One region of the Pontibaca methylaminivorans genome, then DNA from elsewhere that is predicted to be linked to it. Evidence: riboswitches for the same ligand, from Rfam matches in the RefSeq annotation. Region 1 holds a riboswitch; each other region holds the start of a gene.
The links. A riboswitch is a leader RNA that binds a small molecule or an ion and turns the genes downstream of it on or off. The one in region 1 is predicted to bind cobalamin.
Positions count from the first base shown of each region.

Region 2: it holds a riboswitch for cobalamin, as region 1 does, so the genes downstream of both, B0B01_RS01640 (DUF1636 domain-containing protein) here and B0B01_RS09965 (hypothetical protein) in region 1, are expected to answer to the same signal.
Region 3: it holds a riboswitch for cobalamin, as region 1 does, so the genes downstream of both, B0B01_RS08650 (TonB-dependent receptor plug domain-containing protein) here and B0B01_RS09965 (hypothetical protein) in region 1, are expected to answer to the same signal.

Region 1 covers NZ_FTPS01000001.1:2,030,746-2,037,886, forward strand. Annotated here, with positions in the region: gene B0B01_RS09940 (non-ribosomal peptide synthetase) at 1-268, shown strand, start outside; gene B0B01_RS09945 (2,3-dihydro-2,3-dihydroxybenzoate dehydrogenase) at 277-1,038, shown strand; gene B0B01_RS09950 (amidohydrolase) at 1,045-2,199, opposite strand; gene msrB (peptide-methionine (R)-S-oxide reductase MsrB) at 2,353-2,808, shown strand; gene msrA (peptide-methionine (S)-S-oxide reductase MsrA) at 2,795-3,304, shown strand; cobalamin riboswitch at 3,344-3,565, shown strand; gene B0B01_RS09965 (hypothetical protein) at 3,663-4,070, shown strand; gene B0B01_RS09970 (cobalamin-binding protein) at 4,072-4,848, shown strand; gene B0B01_RS09975 (alpha/beta fold hydrolase) at 4,852-5,703, opposite strand; gene B0B01_RS09980 (enoyl-ACP reductase FabI) at 5,796-6,587, opposite strand; gene fabB (beta-ketoacyl-ACP synthase I) at 6,595-7,141, opposite strand, start outside.
Region 2 covers NZ_FTPS01000001.1:313,784-320,924, reverse strand. Annotated here, with positions in the region: gene cobN (cobaltochelatase subunit CobN) at 1-2,977, opposite strand, end outside; gene cobW (cobalamin biosynthesis protein CobW) at 2,977-4,005, opposite strand; gene B0B01_RS01640 (DUF1636 domain-containing protein) at 4,002-4,373, opposite strand; cobalamin riboswitch at 4,491-4,704, opposite strand; cobalamin riboswitch at 4,860-5,058, shown strand; gene B0B01_RS01635 (TonB-dependent receptor) at 5,174-7,141, shown strand, end outside.
Region 3 covers NZ_FTPS01000001.1:1,768,080-1,775,220, forward strand. Annotated here, with positions in the region: gene B0B01_RS08635 (ABC transporter ATP-binding protein) at 1-531, opposite strand, end outside; gene B0B01_RS08640 (FecCD family ABC transporter permease) at 528-1,511, opposite strand; gene B0B01_RS08645 (ABC transporter substrate-binding protein) at 1,508-2,356, opposite strand; gene B0B01_RS08650 (TonB-dependent receptor plug domain-containing protein) at 2,343-4,148, opposite strand; cobalamin riboswitch at 4,267-4,473, opposite strand; gene B0B01_RS08655 (DUF2312 domain-containing protein) at 4,611-4,871, shown strand; gene B0B01_RS08660 (NADPH:quinone reductase) at 4,882-5,871, opposite strand; gene B0B01_RS08665 (SH3 domain-containing protein) at 5,955-6,497, opposite strand; gene B0B01_RS08670 (2-hydroxyacid dehydrogenase) at 6,616-7,141, shown strand, end outside.

The DNA of each region.
Region 1 (7,141 bases):
CGAAACCAACCGGCTGGTGCGGGGCCACCATCACCGCCGCTACGACGGTGTGCTGACCCATGTCCGGGCCGCCCATGACCACAAGACCCGCCCGCATCTGACGCCGTCGCTCTGGGAACCCTATGGCGCGGCGCTCGATGTGGTTTCGGTTCCGTTCCTGCACCCGCAACTGACCGGTGCCGAGGCAAGCGCCATGATCGCGCCCGCCCTGTCCGAGCGGATGGAGCAGGCAACACCGGCAGCCGGCGCGGCGCGGCGACAGGCATGAGCCGGGACATGAACCGGGACACGGGCCTTGCCGGGCGGATCGCTTTCGTCACCGGCGCCGGTGGCGGGATCGGTGCGGCGCTCGTGCGGCTGCTGCGCAGCGAGGGCGCGCGGGTCGTGGCGAGCGATCTTGCCGTGCCGGCGCTTGAGGGTGATGATATCTGGCCGGCCGCGCTTGACATAACCGACAGCACCGCGGTCGAGGCGCTCGTGGATCAGGTCGAACAGAGTTGGGGGCCGATCGAATTCGGGGCGAATGTCGCCGGTGTTCTGGCGACGGATACCGTTCTGGAGACCAGTGACGCGGACTGGCGGCGGGTGTTCGATGTGAACACCCATGGCGTGTTCCATGTCGGGCGCGCGCTCGGGCGGCGCATGGCGGCGCGGCGGCGGGGCAGCATCGTGGTCGTGGGCTCGAACGCGGCCGGCGTGCCGCGCCATGCCATGGCGGCCTATGCCGCGTCGAAGGCTGCGGCGCATATGTTCACCCGCTGTCTCGGCATTGAACTCGGGCCGCTGGGCGTGCGCTGCAACATCGTGGCGCCGGGTTCGACGCTTACGCCGATGCAGACCGGCATGTGGGCCGACGATCAGGGCGCCGCGCGGGTGATCGCCGGGCAGCCCGGGACCTTCAAGGCCGGGATCCCGCTTGGCAAGCTCGCGGTGCCGGAAGAGGTGGCCGAGGCGGTGCTCTTCCTGCTCTCGGACCGGGCAAGCCACATCACCATGGCGGATCTTTATGTCGATGGCGGGGCAACGCTCCGGGCGTGACGGCCCTCAGCCGAGCCGCTGCCGCACCAGCGTCGCGAAGATGCTTGCGGCCACCGGAAGCAGCGCATCGTCGAAGTCATAGGCCGGATCATGGCACATGGGGCTTTCCTGCCCGAGAAACAGATAGGCGCCCTCGGCGGCGGCCTGCAGGAACAGGGCGAAATCATCCGTGAACGGATAGGCGGGCTGGTCGCGCGTGACATTGGCGGCGCCCAGCACGGCGGCACAGGCGGCGGCCGCATGATCCGCGCCCGCGGGCGTGTTGATGCAGGGCGGAACCTCGGTCAGCCGATTGCAGCGGATGGCGCAGCCGGTCAGCGCCGCCACCCCGGCGCAGGCGGTTTCGAGCCGGGAATGAAGCAGCGCCAGAACCTCCGGGTCGAGCGCCCGCGCCGTGCCGGAAAGCCGCGCCGTGGCGGGAATGATGTTATGCGAACTGCCGGCCTCGATCGAACAGACGGTGATCAGCGCGGAGTCGGCCGGGTCGATATACCGCCCAATGATCGAGGAAATCTCGGTCGCGAGCCGTGCTGCCGCCTGCACCGGGTCGGTGGCCTTGAAAAAGGCGGCGCCGTGGCCGCCGGTGCCGGAAATCTCGGCCTCCCACACGATATAGCCGTTCAGGGTCGCGCCGCTGCGCACCGCGGCCTGTCCCGGTGCCAGAAGCGGCATGTTGTGAAACCCGTATACCTCGTCAAAGGGGAAGCGGTCGATCAGCCCGTCCCGGATCATCGCCCTTGCGCCCAGCCCGTTTTCCTCGGCCGGCTGAAAGATCAGCACGACGCGGCCCCGCGCGGGCGGGTTTTCGGCCAGATGGCGCGCAACCCCGAGCAGCGCGGCGGTGTGGCCGTCATGACCGCAGGCATGGGCGACACCATCCCGGGACGAGCGCCACTCCCGGCCGCTTTCGTCCTGCATCGGCAGGGCATCCATGTCGGCGCGCAGGGCGATCGACGGGCCGGGCGCGCCTCCCTCGACGATGGCCACGACCCCGGTCCTGCCGATCCCCTCGACCGGCGCGAGCCCGAAGTCCCGCAGCCGCTGCGCCACTAGGCCGGCGGTGCGGGTCTCTTCAAAGGCAAGCTCCGGGTGGCGGTGGAAATCACGGCGCCACTCGGTCATGAGAGGGGCAAGGGCAGCGATCTGGTCGATTGTCTTCAACGGTGCAGGGCCTTTGTCGGGGATGCCTCCTGATAGGGCGAAGCGCGGCGCGGCGCAATGGAACGGGAGCGTGATCGCGGACATGCCCCGTTGAATCCGGCGACGATGGCACACAGATATGACGCAGACCGCAGCAGGAGGGGAGCCGGCGCCATGCGCTATGAAAAATCGGCAGAGGCCATCGCGGCGCTTTCGCCCGAGGAATATCACGTCACGCAGGAAAGCGGCACCGAGCGGCCGGGCAGCGGAAAGCTGCTGCACAACCGCGAACCGGGCATTTATGTCGATATCGTCTCGGGCGAGCCGCTGTTCGCGAGCGGCGACAAGTTCGACGCCGGCTGCGGCTGGCCGAGCTTTACCCGCCCGATTGAATCCGCCCATGTGACCGAACACGGCGACCACAGCCTTGGCATGTTGCGCACCGAGGTCCGCAGCGCCCATGGCGACAGCCATCTGGGCCATGTGTTCCCCGATGGCCCGGTGGATCGCGGGGGCCTGCGCTATTGCATCAATTCGGCGGCGCTGCGTTTCATCCACCGCGACGACATGGAGGCCGAAGGTTACGGCGCCTGGCTCGGCCGGATCGGGGGCGGGCATGAGCAGGACTGAACGCGCCGTCCTTGCCGGGGGCTGTTTCTGGGGCATGCAGGATCTGTTCCGCCGCCGTCCCGGCGTGATCGCGACCCGGGTCGGCTACAGCGGCGGCGACGTGCCGAACGCGACTTATCGCGATCACGGCAATCATGCCGAAGCGCTCGAGGTGATCTTCGACCCCGATGTGACGGGTTATCGCGACATCCTTGGCTTCTTCTTCCAGATCCACGACCCGACCACCCCCGACCGGCAGGGCAACGACCTCGGCCCGAGCTATCGTTCGGCGATCCTTTTCGCGGATGAACGGCAGGAACAAACCGCGCGCGAGACCATCCGCGACGTGGATGCTTCCGGGCTCTGGCCGGGGCTGGTTGTGACCGAACTCGCCCCGCTCGGCGATTTCTGGGAGGCCGAGCCCGAGCATCAGGATTATCTCGAACGGTTCCCGAACGGCTATACCTGCCATTTCATCCGTCCGCACTGGGTGCTCCCGCGGTCTGCGGCATCGTGACGGATCGCGCGTTCGGCGCTTGACTTGGGCCCGGTGCTTCGCGACAGTCGCGCTGATGGTTTCCCGGGGGCGGCAAAGGCGGCCTGCGGGATGAAAAGGGAACGCGGTGCGGAGGAATCTCCAAGGCCGCGACTGCCCCCGCAACTGTAAGCGGCGAGCGCCCATCCTCCTTGTGCCACTGGGGCCTTGATGGCTCCGGGAAGGCAGGGAAGGGCGCAGCGACCCGCGAGTCAGGAGACCTGCCATCATCGTTGAAACCATGAGACGGGCGGGGTGCCCCGAGGAGCGTTTGCCGTGATGACGGAGCCACTCGAGACCATGCAGACCATGCGCCGCCCTCTTCTGCGCGGAGGGCGCGATGAGCATTTCATTTCCGGACCACCAGTTCCAGATCACCACCTGTCTGCGAAGCGGGCGCGAATGCCCCGTGGCGCGGGCCTTTGCCGAACGGCTCGTGCAGGCCGCGCGGCTCGCCTGTTCGCTGCGGCCCGGCTTCGAGATGACCGGGCGGGCCATGCTTGACGGTTGTGCGGCCGGGGGCGAGGCCCTGTTCGTGCTGAACGCGCACCGGGTGGAGCTGTTCTGCGGCGTCGAAAAGGGCGAGGATGCCGCGGCGCTCTGCGCCTTTTCCACCGCATTCTTCGAGGACCGCGACGCGCGGGGCCCGCTGTCCCGGCTGATGGCCCCGCCGCGGATGATGCTGCGGGCGCCGGTCCGCATGGCTTGCCCTGCCCGGGCCGAACCCTGCGAAACGGCGAGGATCTGACATGCGTGTTTTCCCCCCCGAACGGATCGTCTGCCTGACGGCGGAAACGGTCGAGGTGCTTTACCTGCTGGGCGAAGAGGCGCGTATCATTGGCGTCACAGGCTTTGCCACCCGCCCCGCGCGGGTGCGGCGCGAAAAGCCCCGGGTCTCGGGATTTTCCTCGGCGGATATTTCGGCGATCACCGCGCTTGAACCTGATCTCGTGCTGAGCTTCTGCGATATTCAGGCCGACATCACCGCCGCGCTTCTGCGCGAGGGCGTGGCGGTCATGGCCTTCAACCAGCAGGATCTGCGCGGCATTCTTGCCATGATCCGCCATGTCGGCGCGCTGGTCGGTTGTCCCGGGCGGGCCGACGACCTTGCGCGCGGATACGAGGCGCGCCTTGCCGAGGTCGCCGCCCGGGCCGAGGGGCGGGCAAGGCCGCTGGTCTATTTCGAGGAATGGGACGACCCCATGATAACGGCCGTGCGCTGGGTGTCGGAACTGATCGGCATCGCGGGCGGGCGCGAGGCGTTCCCGGATCTTGTGACCAGGGGCAAGGCCATGGAGCGCGTGGTGACGCCCGAACAGGTGGCGGCGGCGCGCCCCGATGTCATTCTAGGCTCCTGGTGCGGCAAGAAGCTGCGCCCGGAGCGGATGGCGGCGCGCCCGGGCTGGGACACGATCCCGGCGGTTCGCAATGGCCGCATCCACGAGATCAGCTCCTCGCTGATCCTCCAGCCCGGCCCGGCGGCGCTGACCGACGGGCTCGACGCGATCATCGAGGCGCTGGGCTGAGCGTCAGCCGCCGCGCGCTTTCACGGCATCCGTGACGGCACGGATCACCCCGAGCGTGGGCGGCTCGTCAAGGAAGGGCACATGACCCCGGTCCGGCACGGTTGCGCTGACCATGTCGGGGTGCCGGAGTTGCATCTGCCGCAGCGTTTCGGCCGAAAGGATGTCGGAATTCGCGCCCCGGATCACGCCGAGCGGCAGCGGGCGGAGTGCATCGAACAGCGCCCATGGGTCGGGTGCATCCGCCGCGCTGCTGTCCGCGCCGGCTGCCGCCACCGCGTCGCGCAGATGCGGGTCGTACCGCAGCACGAGCCCGCCCGGCCCCTTGCGGTAGCGCGCCCTTGCCTCCTCCCGCCAGCGGTCAAGGGGAACGCCCGGGAATTTCGCCGCATTGTCCCGCGCCAGTGCATGCGCGGCGTCCTCAAGGCTGCGGGCCTCGGGCGGGCGGCCGAGGCGGTCCAGAATCCGCGCAAGCCCCGCCGGTTCGATCACCGGGCCGATGTCGTTCAGGATCACACCCGAAAGCCGCGCCGGGGCAATCATCGCAAGCGCCATGGCGATCAGCCCGCCCCGCGACGTGCCGAGGATCACCGCCCGCTCAAGCCCGAGATGATCGAGCAGTTCAAGCGCATCCCCGGCCTCGCGCGGGATCGAATAGTTGCGGAAATCGGCGTCATAGGCGGAGTCGCCCCGCCCGCGATAATCCATGCGGATGACACGGCAGCCCGCGAGATGCGGCGCGACATGGTCGAAATCGCGGCAGTTGCGGGTCAGGCCGGCAAGGCAGAGCAGGGCAGGGCCATGGCCCGTGTCCTCGTAATAGAGCGAGAGCCCGTCGCTTGTGTCGAAGCTCGCCATCAGGAGGGGCGCCCGTTCATTGCATGCCGTCCCGGTGCCGGGCCGGCTGCCGGCGGAATATCATTGTCCCACCGCCGGTTGTGCGTCATGGCTCACATGGATTCGGGCTGCGGCATGCCGAGCACGTGATAGCCACCATCGACATGGATGATTTCGCCGCTCGTGAAGGCGCCGGCATCCGACGCCAGCCAGACCGCCGTACCGCCCACGGCCTCCAGCGTCGCGTTGCTGCGCAGCGGCGCGTTCTGCTCGGTGAACCGGTAGGTCTTGCGCGCACCGCCGATGGCGGCACCGGCCAGGGTGCGCATGGGGCCCGGAGAAATCGCGTTGACGCGGATGCCCTCGGGCCCGAGGTCGTTTGCCAGATAGCGCGTCGCGGATTCGAGCGCGGCCTTCGCCACCCCCATCACGTTGTAATTCGGGATCACCCGGTTGCTGCCCTGATAGGTGAGCGTGATGAGCGTCCCGCCATTCTCGCGCATCAGGGGATGGCTGCGCCGGGCGACCTCGATGAAGGAATAGGCGCTGATTTCCAGCGAATGGAGGAAATTCGCCCGGCTCGTGTCGAGGAAACGCCCGGTGAGTTCGGACTTGTCCGAATAGGCGATCGCGTGGACCACGAAATCAATGGTTTCCCAGCGGCCGGCCAGTTCGGCAAACCCCGCGTCGAGCGCCGCGTCATCCGTCACGTCGACGTCGATCAGCAGCGTCGAGCCCAGGCTTTCCGCAAGCGGTTCGAGGCGGCGGCCGAAGGCGGCGCCCTGATGGCTGAAGGCCAGTTCCGCGCCGGCCGCGCTCATGGCCCGTGCAATTCCCCATGCGATCGAATGGTCGTTGGCGACGCCCATGATCAGGCCGCGTTTCCCGGCCAGTGGCTGCATCATCTGTTCATTATCCCTGATACCTGGAGAGGATCATCGAACCGTTGGTTCCGCCGAATCCGAAGCTGTTGGTCATCACGCTGTCGAGCCCGGCATTCTCGACCAGGGTGCTGGCGATCTCGGATGGATCGAGCGCCGGATCGAGGTTTTCGATGTTGATCGAAGGCGCGATGAAATCATGCTTGAGCATCAGGAGGCTGAACACCGCCTCGAGCGCGCCGGCCGCGCCCTGCGCATGGCCGGTCATGGATTTGGTCGAACTGATGGGCGGGGTCGTTCCCTCGCCGAAGACGCGCCGCACCGCCTCGACCTCGCCGACGTCGCCGACCGGGGTGCTGGTGCCATGGGCGTTGATATAGCCGATGCGCCGCGCCTCGGGCAGGGTTTCGAGCGCAAGCCGCATGGCGCGCTCGCCCCCTTCGCCGGACGGGGCAACCATGTCGTGCCCGTCGCTGGTCGCCGCGTAACCCGTCACCTCGGCATGGATCGTCGCACCGCGGGCAAGCGCATGGTCCAGATCCTCGAGCACGAGAATGCCACCGCCGCCCGAGATCACG
Region 2 (7,141 bases), 1.7 Mb from region 1:
GGGTCACGCGGGCGATTTCCGTGGCCAGCGGACGGGCGCGGGGCGCTTCGGGGCGGGTCGCGTCAAGGTGGTAAAGCGCGGGTTCGGGCGCCCCGATCCGGGCCATGGCGGCGGCGAATCCGGCCTCATGCGCGGCGTAATCCTCGGCCAGAAGCAGGTCGGTTTCGGGCATGTCCTGCGCATGGACAAAGCTGTCGGCGCCGCGCAGCCGGGTTTCGAGCGTGTCGCGCGCCGGCTCTCCCGCGGCGGAATGGGCCGAGGCCGCAAGCCAGGCCTCGCCGGCGGCGCGGCGGGCGGATTCGCCCAGATGTCCGGTCGAGATGCCGAGCCCGTAACTCCCCGGCGCCGGCGCAAAGACGCGCGGCCCCGGCGCGGCGCTGACATAGGGGTTCATGTCGGGGGCCTCGTCGCGCTCGGCCAGGGCCGTCGTGGCGGCCTCGAAAAGCGCGGCGAGTTCGGGAAACACGTCGCGGAACAGGCCCGAGACGCGCAGCGTGACCTCGATCCGGGGCCGGTCGAGCAGGGTGAGCGGGATGATCTCGAAACCGCTCACGCGCTCGGAATCCGCGTCCCAGCGCGGCGCGATGCCGGCCAGGTGCAGGGCCATGGCAAATTCCTCGCCCGCCGTGCGCATGGTCGCCGAACCCCAGAGATTGACCACGAGCCCCTGCGGATAGTCGCCGCGTTCCTGCAGGTGGCTGCGGATCAGTTCCCCGGCCAGCCGGACCCCCTGCGCATGGGCATTGCGCGAAGGCACCGCGCGCGGATCGGTGGAAAACAGCGCCCGCCCCGTGGGCAGCACATCGGCACGCCCCCGGAAGGGCGAGCCCGAAGGCCCCGGTTCAAGGGGTTGCCCGGCAAGCGCGGCGATCAGCGCCGCGCGCTCACCCCTGATCGAGGCCGGGTCGCCGGCAAGCCGGCCGTCCTCCTGCGGGGTGCCGCGCCCCCAGACATGCAGCCCCTCGCCGAAGCGGCTTTCCTTCAGGTCGCAGACGAAGGCGTCGATCATCGGGATCGCCTCGGCGGGGCCTGCATCGCCGGGAATGCCGAGATCGTCCTCGATCCCGGCCTGTTGCGCGGCCTCGCGGATCGCCGCGATCAGGCGATTGCGCCGCGCCGGATCGAGCCCGTCGGCGGTGGAATATTCGTCAAGCAGCGCCTCGATCCGGGTGAGTTCCGGCAAGGATCCGGTTTCCGCAAGCGGCGGCGGCAGGTGGCCGAGCGTCAGCGCCCCGATGCGGCGGCGCGCCTGTGCGGCTTCGCCCGGGTCGTTCACGATGAAGGGATAGACCACCGGAAGCGCGCCGGTCAGCGCTTCGGGCCAGCAGGCGGCAGACAGCGCCACCGCCTTGCCGGGCAGCCATTCGAGCGTGCCGTGCGCGCCGATATGGACCATGGCGTCCGCCTGTTCGCGCAGCCAGAGATAAAAGGCCGCATAGGCGTGACAGGGCACGCGCGTGGTGTCGTGATATTCGCCCTCGCGGTCCGCGCTGCGGCTGCGCTCCGGTTGCAGCGCGACAATGGCCTTGCCCCGTCGGGTCGCGGCGAAATGGAAATGCCCGCCCTTCAGGGCGGGGTCGTCCTGCGGCGCGCCGTGCACCCGGCAAAGGTCGTCGCGCAGCGCTTCGGGAAGGGTATCGAGCGCGCGCAGGTAATCCGCAAGCGGCCAGCGGATGGAGTCGCCCAGCGCCTGTTCAAGCGGCGCGCCCGCTGTGGTGTCGTGACCGGCCTCCGCCAGATCCTCGAGCATCGCACGGGCCGAAGCCAGCGCGTCGAGCCCGACCGCATGGGCCATGCGATAGCTGCGCCCCGGATAGGTCGAAAGCACGAGCGCGACCCGCCGCGCGGGCGCAGGCTGCGCGGCCAGCGCGATATGGGCGGCAACGCGGGCGACGGTGGCCCGGATGCGCTCGGGATCGGGACAGTGGGCGGCATGGCTGAATTCGAGTTCCGGGTCGCGCGCCGTGGTTTCCTTGAACGAGATCACCCCGGCGTTGATCCGCCCGTCCACCTCGGGGAGCGCGACATGCATGGCAAGGTCCGCAGGCGACAGGCCGCGTTCGGCCCCGGACCAGGCGGCGCGGTCATTGGTGGCGTGAATCGCCTGGAACACCCGCACCCCGGCAGCATCAAGGGGGGAACCGGCCCTGCCGCGCGCGGAAAAGGCCGTGGTGTTGACCACCGCGACCGGGGAAAGGCGGGGCAGGACGGCGCGCAACCAGCCGGCGGCGGCGCTGTCCTTGAGGCTCGGCACGAAAAGGCCGAGCGTGCGGAAGCCGCCCGCCTCAAGGCCGCGCATCAGGGCGGCGACGCCTTCGGTATCGGCGGCAGCGGCCCAGGCACGGTAGAAGGGCACCGCGATCAGCGGGCGCGCATCCGGCGCGCCCGGCAATGGCGCGTCCGGTTCCGGGTCGGGCAGGGGGCCGTGATCGGGGTGCCAGAGCCCGAACGGCGGCAGGGTCTTCGGCCCCGGCACCGGCCCGGCATAAAGACCAGAGGCAAGCGCAAGCTGCGCCAGCGCCCCCTGCGCCGCGATCGCGCCCCCCGCATCGCAGAGTTCCGCCAGCCGGCGCAGGGTCGCGACCGGCAGGGTCGAGGCCGCGTCAAGCGCCGGGTCCGGCTGCCCGTCCGCCGGCAGGATCGCGAGCGCGATGCCCTTTTCGCGGGCAAGGGCCGCGACCTGCTCGACCCCGTAGCGCCAGAAGGCGGTGCCGCCCAGCAGGCGGATCAGGATGCCCCGCGCCCCGGAAAGCGTTGCCTCGACATAGGTATCGACCGAAAGCGGGTGCAGCAGCGCCGAAAGATTGGCGAGCCGCAGCGAGGGCAGCCCCTCGCGCCCGCGCCGCCAGCCCGCCGCGAAAGCGCCGAGATCGCTGTCGGAAAAGGACAGCACCACCAGATCCGCGGGCGCCTGCCCGAGATCGCGCGGCGTGGCCGTTTCCTCCAGCCCGTGGCTTTCGCGGAAGAGGACGTGCATCAGATCAGCGCCGCGCGGATCGCATCCGGGTCGAGATCACCCTTTTCGGCGATGACGACGAGCCGCCCCTCGCGCGGCGCGGCCCCCCAGGGGCGGTCGAACTGATGGCGCACCCGTGGCCCCACCGCCTGCACCAGCAGCCTGAGCGGGCGATCCGCGATCGCCACGTGCCCCTTGATGCGCAGGATTTTCCGCGATGCGGTCAGGGCCTCGACCCTGGCGGCAAGCCTGTCCGGGTCATCGACTTCCGGCAGGTCGATCACGATGGTGTCGAAATCGTCGTGGTCGTGGTGGTCGTCGGCACCGTCGTGATGCGAGGGGCGGGCATTGATGCTGTCTTCGGCCGCCGCATGGATCCCGAGCACCACACGGGCGTCGATCACCCCGTCGGTCAGGGGCAGGACCGGCAGGTCCCGCGGCGCCTCGGCCAGAACCGCCGCGCGCGCCGTGGCGAGCCCCTCTTCGCCGGCGAGGTCGGCCTTGGACAGCAGCACGAGGTCGGCGCAGGCGATCTGGTCTCCGAACACTTCGGACAGCGGGGTCTCGTGATCGGCGCCCGAATCGCTGCCGGTGTTGCCGGGGTGTTCGGGATCGGGGGCGAAGGTGCCGTTCGCCACCGCCTCGGCATCGGCGAGCGCGATCACGCCGTCGATCGTGATCTTCGAGCGCAGGTCGGGCCAGTCGAAGGCCTTGAGCAGCGGCTTGGGCAGGGCAAGGCCCGAGGTCTCGATCAGGATGTGATCGGGGCGCGGCTCCATCGCCAGAAGGCGCTCGATGGTGGGGATGAAATCATCGGCGACGGTGCAGCAGATGCAGCCGTTGGTCAGTTCAAGGATATTGGCCTCGGGGCAGTTTTCATCCGCGCAGCCCCGGATCAGGTCGCCGTCCACCCCGGCATCGCCGAATTCGTTGACCAGAACGGCAAGCCGCCGCCCGCCCGGGTTCTGCAGCAGGTGGCGGATCAGCGTGGTCTTTCCGGCCCCCAGAAAGCCGGTAACGATGGTGACGGGGGTTTTCTCAAGGCTCATTTCACGGGCTCCATTGGCGGTATGCGGGCGATGATGTTGCGGCGCAGGCTTTCGGGGCGCTCGCGCCAGGGCAGGAAACCTTCGGGCGCGGCGCGATAGGCGGCGGTCATGGTCTCGAGCGCGTCAAGGTCGCGGTCGGGATCGAGTTCGCCCTGCAGGTAGGTCCAGCGCCCGGGGCCCCGCAGCACGACGACGCAGCCGCGCCGGCAGGCAGACAGGCATTCCTGCCTGACATGGGGAATGCCGCGGGCGGACAGCGCCGCGGACAGCCGCGCGCCGTCGCGCAGGGGCTGTTGCGCCCCGGTTCCGTCCGCGGACATGCGGCAGGTGGTACAGACCACCAGTTCGATTTCGATCGCGTCACACATCGGCCCCTCCGACCAGAGTTTCGCAACCGGAGGAACAGACGGGGGTGCGGGGCACATGCGCCCGCACGTCCGGTCTGCGGCATGCCCCGGCCGCATGATTCCGAAACGGCCCCGGAAACGGCGGGGCCGGTGCTGGCAGGTCTCCCGGCTTGCGGATGTCAGGGGCGATACCCCTGGCGGCTGCCCGGCCTTCCCGACGCGATGTCAGTGGCAGTGGGCATCCTCTCCGGTCACGGTCGCGGGGGCGGCTGCGTTTTGTCCCGGGTGGCCCGGGGCGTCGCATTCCCTCTTCGCCTGCAAAACTGCAGGAACCAGCGATGCGCAGAGCCAAGCCCGTTTCCGCCCCGCTTGTCAAGCGCGAGCGCGGACCACGCCCCGCGACCGGGCGGCGGGCCGTGGAACCGGCGGTGGCCCGATGTCCGGGGGTGAAACCGGGCGGTGTTTCAGGGCCGTGCTTCAGGGGCGTTGACGCACCGCATCGGGCGCCTTAAGGATTGTCCCGACGGTTTTCCGATTTCGGAATGAAAAGGGAATGCAGTGCGGGCCGGATGGCCTCATGCTGCAGCTGCCCCCGCAACTGTAGGCGGAGAGCCTTCTGTCACATGCCACTGGGAGCGATCCCCGGGAAGGCGACAGGGGGCGGTGCTTCGCGAGCCAGGAGACCTGCCGTCAGCCGTTGTCACGCGTGAACACATCGGGCGGGGTGTCCTGGTGAAATTCGCATCCGCCCGCAGGGACAGTCCGGGCAACAGGATGCAGCGTTTGCGGTGACGGTGAAATGATCGCTGGAGCCGAAATCCGTGCCCGAACTCATATCTCAGTCAACCGCCCTTTCGGGCGTGTCCGGCCTCGTGCCGTCAATTCCGCGCCTTCCTGCCCGGCCAAGGCGCCGGCGGGCTCTTGTCGTCGCCGCGCTTCTGGCCGGCACGGCCGCGCCGCTTTCTGCGCAGGACGCCACCCGCAGCAGCGAGGACAACGGCGAGACGCTGCTGCTCGATACCATCACCATCGAGGGGCAGGGGGCGGCGGATCTCGACCTGCATCAAGGTTCCACCGCCGGCAGCCGGCTTGGCCTCAGCTCCTTCGAGACGCCGGCCAGCGTGCAGGTGATCGACGGGGGTGCGATCCGCAGCCGGGGCGAGCGCGATGTGACGCGGGCGATCGTGAACACCGGGATCGGCGTGAGCTTTGGCGGCTCGCCGGGCAACGGCGGCACCTCGGTCAGCATGCGCGGATTCAACGGACACGGGTCGGTCACGCGGCTGTATGACGGCACGCGGCTTTACCCGGCCTCGGGCACGATCACCTTCCCCTTCGACACCTGGAGCGTGGACCGCATCGAGGTGCTGAACGGCCCGGCCGGTGTGCTTTACGGCGAAGGGGGTGTCGGCGGCGCGATCAACGTGATCCCGAAAAAGCCGCTGACCGAGGGGCGGCGCGACGAGTTGCGGGCCACCATCGGCACCCATGGCCAGCGCGGGCTGGCCTATGGCAGCGCCGGGCCGCTGGGCGACCGGCTGGCCTACAGTTTCGATGCCAATATCACCGGCTCCGACGGCTGGATGGATCGGGACAACATGTCGTCGCGTTCGCTTTCGGCGGCGCTGCGCTGGCAGGCGACCGAGACCCTTGCGCTGACGCTTTCGCATGATTTCGGCGACAACCGCCCGAGCCGCTATTTCGGCACGCCGCTGGTGGATGGTCAGGTGGACCGGCGCGTGCGCTATCGCAACTACAACGTCGAGGACAGCCTCGTGCGCTACAAGGACAGGTTCACGCAGCTCAAGGCGGAATGGACGCCCAACGACAGCGTGACGCTGACCAGCAGCACCTATCACCTGACCAGCAACCGCGACTGGCGCAACGTGGAGAGCTACACTTATGGCCCCGGCACCGGAGTGGTTACACGCCAGCCCCGGCTCGCTCTGGCTCACGATGTGGAAGAGACAGGAAATCGCACCGACATAACTATCGAGAGCACATTCGGAAATATTGAGAATACTGCGACGTTTGGCTTTGACGTCAATCGGATGAAATATGTGAGATTGAGGCACACTCCTGCCACAGATGAGACCACAGTTGATTTTCTCAATCCGCGCCCTGGGGTATTCGGCCCCTATACGATGAATATCATCAATGATTCAAAGATGAATCAATACTCATTGTTCATGGATGATCGGATAAAGTTCAATGACCAATGGGCGCTGGTCGGCGGTCTGCGTTATGATAACGTGGACATTAAATCGCGCGAGCCCGCCTATACAAAAAAATTCAGCTCAACCAGCTGGCGCATCGGCGCGGTCTGGAACCCGGTGCCGGATGTGGCTGTTTATGCGCAGTATTCCCGAGCAACTGAGCCGATCGGCAGCGCTCTTTCATTATCCGAGTCTCAGGCCGACCTGAAACTGACCCGGGCGCGCCAGCAGGAAATCGGGGTGAAATTCGGCTTTCTCGAGGGGCGCGGCGATGCGACGCTTGCGGCCTATCGCATCGTCAAGACCGACCTTCTGGCGCGCGACCCCGATGACCCGGACGTGACCCACCAGATCGGCAGGCAAAGCGCGAAAGGGATCGAGGCCGCCATCGGCCTTGAGGTGTCGCCAACCTTCCGCGTCAATGCGAATGCGGCGTTCGTTTCCTCCCGCTTTGACGATTACGTGCAGCCGGGCGGCGATTATTCCGGCAACCGCGCGGCGAATGTGCCGCACCGGGTCGCCAATATCTGGGGCTCCTGGGATTTCGCCGCGAACTGGACCGCCCGCGCGGGC
Region 3 (7,141 bases), 260 kb from region 1:
GGCAAACAGCTCCATGGTGGCGATCTGATGCGCGGGGTCGAGCCCGGCGATCGGTTCATCCGCAAGCACGAGCGGCGTCTCCTGCGCGAGCGCGCGCGCGATCAGCACCCGCGCCTGTTCGCCCCCTGAAAGCCGGGTCGCCGTGCGGCCGCGCATCGCCTCGAGCCCCATATGCGTGATGGCGCGCTCCACCGCCGCCCGGTCGGCATCGCGCAGCCGTGCGCCGCGCGGCAGATGCGGCAGGCGGCCGAGCGCGATCACCGTCTCGACGCTGACCGGCCAGGCGATTTCGCGCGCCTGCGGCATCCATGCGACCCGGCGTGCGCGCTCCGCCGCGCCAAGCAGGGCGAGCGAGGACATGCCCTGTGCCCCGATCAGCCCGAGCGCCGCACGCAGGAGGGTGGTCTTGCCGGACCCGTTCGGGCCGACGAGGCCGATGCATTCGCCGCGCCCCACGCTCGCGCTTACGTCATCGACCACCGCGCGGGTGCCGCGGAAAACACTGAGGCCGGAGAGGGTGAGCAGGCTCATGGCAGTTCCTTGCGGGTCTTGTAGATCAGATGCAGGAACAGCGGCGCGCCGACCAGTGCCATCAGCACCCCGAGCTTGAGATCGCGCTCGGGCAGGAACACGCGCACGGCGATGTCCGCCGCCAGCACCATCCCCGCCCCGCCGAGCATTGACGCCCAGAGCAGCGCGGAGGGCCGCCCGCCGACGAACGGGCGCAGCAGATGCGGCGCGACCAGCCCGACAAAGCCGATCGCCCCGGCGACCGCGGTCGCCGCGCCGACGCTGGCCGCGACGCCGAGGATCAGCGCAAGGCGCAGCCGGTCGAGCCGCATCCCCATCGCCTGCGCCGCATCCTCGCCCAGCGTCAGCGCATCGAGCCCGCGCCCGAGCCCGAGCAGCAGCACCCAGCCCGCCGCCATGAACGGCAGCGCGAGCCAGACATGGGTGAACGAGCGGTCCGCGAGCGACCCCATCATCCAGAACACGATATCGGCGGTGGCGAACGGGTTGGGCGACAGATTGAGCACGAGCGACGTGAGCGCCCCGGCCAGCGCCGAAATGGCGATGCCGGCAAGGATCAGCGTGATCGACCCGCCGCGCGGCCCGGCCAGCAGCAGGATCACGAGCACCGCGATCACCGCCGCCCCGAGCGCCGAAAGCGGCAACGCCAGCGCGAAAAGGGTGGCGAACCCGCTCTGCAGCGCCAGCACCGCACCGAGCGCCGCCGCGCCGGTGACGCCGATCAGCCCGGGTTCGGCCAGCGGGTTGCGCAGATATCCCTGCAGCGCTGCGCCCGAAAGCCCGAGCGAGCCGCCGACCATGAGCCCGAGCAGGGCGCGCGGCAGGCGGATTTCCTGCATCACCACCGCAAGCGGCGTGTCCTCGGCGCCCAAAAGCGCCCCGAGCGCGCGCAGCGGCGTGACCGGCAGCGGTCCGGCCAGAAGCGACCCCGCAAACAGCACGGCACAGATCGCGGCCATCACCAGGGCGACACGGGTCATTGTCCGGCCTCGATCCGCTGGCGCAGCGCGCGCATGTCCTGCAGCGCCTCGATCACCGCCGGGGTGCCGCAGATCCAGTGCCTGTCATCCATGTGCCCGGCCAGCAGGCTGTCCGGCAGGGCGCGCAGCGCGGGGTGTTTCAGCACTTCGTTCGCGCGGGAATAGCCCGGGTATTCGTGCCCGCGCAGGATCACGTCCGGGGCCAGCATGACCAGCCGTTCGAGCGGCAGGTTGCCGCCATCCGGGATGCCGGCCTCGTCGGCCACGTTGGCGAAGCCGGCCTTGCGCAGGATGTCCCCGGCAAGGGTCTTGCCGCCGGTGGTATAGCCGTTCGCGTAGTAAAGCGCGGCGCGGGGGCGCCTTTCGGGCGCGCCGGAGGCCGCGGCCATACCCGCATCGAACCGCGCGAGCATCCCCGCCGCGGCCTCTTCGCGTCCGAGAAGGTCGCCCATGCGGCTGATGTTGTCGCGCACCTCGGCAAGCGAATCGGCCGGCTTGAACTGTTCGACCCGGATGCCGAGGCTGCGCAGCATCTGCACCGTGGCCGGGTCCGCATAGGTTCCGGTCAGCACGAGGTCGGGGGCGAAAAGAAAGATCGACTCGGCGCGGGTGTCGTTGACCGGCAGCGCCCGGGCCGCCTCGACCATGAGCGAGCTTTGCGGATCGCGCGAGAGCCGCGAGACCGAGACAAGCTGCCCTGGCGCGGCCAGCAGCAGCGCAAGCTGGTCGGTGCAGAGATTGGCGGACACCACCCGCTCCGGTGCCTTTTGCGGCGTGCCGGCGAGCGTCGCCGTGGCGGAAAGGACCACCACGGCGACAGCGCAGAGAGCCTCAGAAATCCGCACGGATACCCGCATAGAATGCCCGGTCGGAGGTGCCATAGCCCCGCGCCGTCTGATACTGCCGGTCGGTCAGGTTATCGACGCGCAGGTAGATCTGCGAGGCTGGCGTGAGGTCAAAGGACAGCCCCGCGTTCACCACCGTGTAATCGGGCATGGGGCCGGTATCCACGCGGTCGGCGACATGGTTGACAAAGACCTGTCCGTCGAGCCGGTTGGTCAGGCTGGCACGCAGCCCGAGCAGCAGGTCATGTTCGGGGACGCGGCTCAACTGGTCGCCCGCCGCGGTCCTGGCGCGGGTATAGGTGTAGTTGCCGAGAAAGGTCACGCGCTCCCCGAGCGGAAATTCGCTGGAAAACTCGATCCCGCGCGTCGTGGTGGTTCCGGGCACCTGTATGTAACGTCCGCTGTCCCAGTCGATGAGATCGTTGATCCTGGTGTAGAACAGCGTTGCCGCAATCAAACCGCCATTGGAAAACTCGCGCTCGGCGCCGAGTTCGAAACTGCGGCTTTTCTCGGGTTTCAGAGTATCATTGCCATAGGTCGGGTCAAAAAGCTCATAGAGCGATGGCGCGCGAAAGCCCGTGGCAATCGCGGACCTGATGGTCCATGCCTGATCAGGCCGCCACGCAAGCGCGATCCGCCCGGTTGGTTCGGTGCCAAATTCGGAATGGCGGTCAACACGCAGGGAAGTGGTCAGGTCAAGGTTGTCCGACAGGCCGAATTGCGCCTCGCCAAAGACCGAGGCCGTATCGCTGCGCGATTTGTCGCTGTCCAGCCGCGCCTTTTCCTCGGCGTACTCGGCGCCGAAAACGAGCGTGCCGAAGGACGGGCGGACCGTGCCCGTATAGCGCGCACCTTTCCGCATACCCTCAAACCGCTGGGTGTAACCGTTCGGATCATAGCGTGTTGTCTTGAAATACGACGCTTCGAGTTCATGCGATACGTTATCGCCGTCGAAAGTCGCAAATATCCGTCCACCCTTTCTGTCGGTGAAATTCTTGTCCGGCGTATCTATCAAGCCATAGGGCGGAAACATCGAATAGCCATCTATATCGGCTTCGTGCTCTTCATATATCATGTCGAAGCCGACCCGGACCTGATCGGTCAAGGCATAGCTTCCCGAGAAATAGATGGTCTTTCCGTCGAATCCGTCGCGCTCGGTATTGCCGTCGTTTTCGTCGGCAGCCGAGAATCCGTCCGTATGCAGGCGCGTCATGGTCAGGGCAAGTTCCGCACGATCCGAAAGATACCCGACGCTGCCGGAAACGCTTGCGGTGCCGTAGCTGCCCGCCTCCCCCGAAAAGCGGTAGCTGATGCCCTCGCTTGTCGGTCGCCATGTAAATATGTTCACCACGCCCGCGATGGCCGATGATCCATAAAGCGCGGATTGCGATCCTTTCAGAACCTCGACGCGGCTCAGCCCCGCGGCGGTCAGTCCGCCCCAGTTGTAGGATTGTTTGATCTCGGTCGGATCGGTCACGTCGATGCCGTTGATGCGGGTGCTGACATAGCCGCTACCGAGCCCCCGGATTCTGAGTGTCGTGGCCGTGCCGACGCCGCCATTCGCGCTGGCTGTGATGCCGGGAAGCCGCGTCAGCGTATCGACCAGTTCGGGGCCTGTGCTTCTGCCCAGATCGTATTCATCCAGCACATCGACGGTTGCGCCCACACGGTCCGCTTCGGTCTCTGTCTGGTTGGCCGATACCACGATCGTGCCCAGTTCCAGATATTGCTGCGCCGTGGCCGCTCCTGTGCCCAGCACGAGCGCGGATGCGGTTGCGAGAAGTCGTTTCATGTCAGGCCCTCCCGGCCTTGTCGGTGGTCATGTCTGGGAGAGCCACGCCGGGCCTTCCAGGACGGTGCGCATCACCATCGCGGAACCGGCGCCGCCCATGCGACGCCCCTCGCGCCACATGAAGGTGATCGCTCTGGCAGGTCTCCTGACTTGCGGGTCGTTGCGGCAAACAGTCCTTCCCAGCCCGGTCCGGGCCAGTGGTGTCATTCTGTTTCCGCTCGCCGCCTACAGTTGCGGGGGCAGTCGTGGAATTGGCGGTTTCCCGCCGCACCACATTCCCTATTGACGGCGGGTTTCCCGCCGCACCAGAGCAGCTTCGGCATAGGCGCAAGCCCCGCGCGGATCAAGAGGCATGATCGCTTGCAGAGCGCGGGGGCGGGCGGTAATGGCCCGGTGACGCCCTGCCGGCCGGTCGCGGCAGGACAACAGGGCCGGAACGAGACCGATACGGGAGACAGGCAAGTGAGCGATATCAACACCGACACGAGTTACAGCGTCACCGCCGAGGAACTGCGCCAGTTCGTCGAGCGGATCGAGTCGCTCGAAGCCGAGAAAAAGGATATCGCCGACCAGCAGAAAGAGGTCATGGCCGAGGCCAAGGGGCGCGGCTATGACACCAAGGTGCTGCGCAAGATCATCGCCCTGCGCAAGCGCGACAAGGACGACATCGCCGAGGAAGAGGCGATCCTTGAAATGTACAAGGAAGCGCTTGGCATGGCCTGAGCGCGCCCGGTCAGGCGGTGCGTAGCAGGATCGCACCCTCGCGCGCGCCGGCGGCCACCGCGTCATGGGCCCGCGCCCCGTCGGCAAGGTCGAATACCGCCGCCACCGGACAGTCGAGCGCTCCATGCCGGAGCGCATCGTGCAGACGCCGGATCGCGGCCGCGCGGGCCGCGTCGGGAAGCAGATAGACCAGCATCAACTCGACCGTGACCGCCTTGAACAGCAGCGGATAGAAGGGCAGCCCCGGTTCCGGGGCGAGCGCCGAACCATAGGCGCAGATCGTGCCGTTTTCCGCGATCACCTCCGTATCGGTCGCGATGTTGCGGCCGAATTCGACCTCGATGATGCGATCAACGGGGTGGCCCCCGTTCGCGGCAAGGATCTCCTGCGCCAGATCGGGGGATTCGAAATCGAGCGCGGCATCTGCCCCGGCGCCGCGGACCTGGTCGAGCCCGCGGCCCCGCGCGGTGGCGATGGTGCGTGCCCCGCCCCGGCGGGCAAGCTGCATCGCAAGGTGGCCGACCGTGCCCGCACCGCCCTGGACCAGCACCGTCCTGCCCGAAACATCGCCGCCCCCGAACACCGCGTGGGCGGCCGTCAGCCCCGGAATGCCGAGCACCGCCCCGGTTTCAAGCGGCAAGTTGTCGGGCAGGGGCACCGCCTGCGCGGCGGGCAGGGTAATCTGCGCCGCTGCCGTGCCGAGCGCGCGCCGCCACTGGCCGTTCCAGATCCAGACCCGCTGGCCGAGCCGCTCACCCGCGACCCCCTCACCGATGGCCGAGATCACCCCCGCACCGTCGCTGTGCGGAACGATCAGCGGAAAGGGCATTTCCGCGGCCCCCGCACGGGCCCCCGCGCGCGCCTTCACGTCCGAGGGATTCACCCCGGAAAATGCAAGGTCGACCGTGACTTCGCCGGCTTGCGGCGCGGGGCAGGGGATGTCCTCGATCCGCAGGACGTCGGCCGCGTTTCCGTAGCGGCGATAGGCGAGCGCTTGCAAGGGTGCCTCCTTTTTTCCGAAGCCTGCTGACGACTCTAGCGAAGCGGGGCCGGACTGCCAGCCCGCGATGCATGAGTGGCGCCCTAGTCGCGCAGCTCATCCGGGGCGACGCCCCAGAGCGCCTTTTTCGGCGCCCAGCCGCGATAACCGCCCGAGGAAATGCGGCACCAGCCGGGATTGCATTCGCCCAGCCGGGCGATCACGCTTTGCTCGAACACGGCGACAACCGATGAGGATTCGTCGGGCTGGCTGCGGATCTGGAGCGTTTCCTGCTCGACCAGTACCGTTCGCGTGCCCGACAGCAGTGCATAATGCATCCAGCCGCCGGCGCCGTCTCGGTCCTGCACGCGGCGCCAGTGCCCGTGTTCGGCGGTGATCTGCAGCGGCATGTCGCGGCGCTTGAACACCCAGTCGATGCGATGGCTGAGCGTCGGACCGCGGCGCGCGTTGCCCTCGGCCACCTTGAGCGAGACATAACGCGGCAGCGGCAGATTCGTCGCCTGACCGCGTTTTTCGGCCGCCTGGGCGCGGGTCGGCGCGGGCAAGGCCAGCGCCAGCAGCAGCGCGACGACGGCCAGATGCCATGAGAATCGGAATGTCACTGCGGTTCTCCCGTCCTGCCTCATTTCCGGGCTGCGCCTTGAATTTCCGCCGGAAATCATGCGCGCGGTTCTTGTGCCATGCCCGCTCCTGCGCCACGATGCCATGGCGCCACCTCGATTGAAAAGCGACGGGAGAGGCTGATTGTCAAGAGAACGCCTGACTGTTGTGCTGCCGCGACGCTTGCCGGAGCCGGTCGAAACCGCCATGGCGGCGCTGTGCGACCTGGTGACGCGCGAGGACGACCGGCCCATGTCGCGCGACGAGATGATCGCCGCTGTCCGGCAGGCGGATGTGCTGGTGCCGACCATGGCCGAGCGGATCGACGCGCCCTTCCTGGCGGAGGCCGGTACGCGGCTGCGGCTGATCGCGAATTTCGGCGCGCGGGTCGATCACATCGACCTGTCCGGGGCGCGCCGGCGGGGAATTCTCGTCACCCATGCGCCGGACATCGCGACCGGGGATATCGCCGATATGGCGATGACGCTGATCCTGGCCCTGACCCGGCGCTTTCCCGAAGGGCGCGCCCTGATCCGCACCAATGAGTGGGCCGGGTGGAGCCCGGCCGGGCCGCTTGGCCGGCGTCTCGAGGGGCGCTGTCTCGGGATTCTCGGGATGGGGCGGGTCGGGCAGGCGCTTGCGCGGCGTGCCCGTGCCTTCGGCATGGACA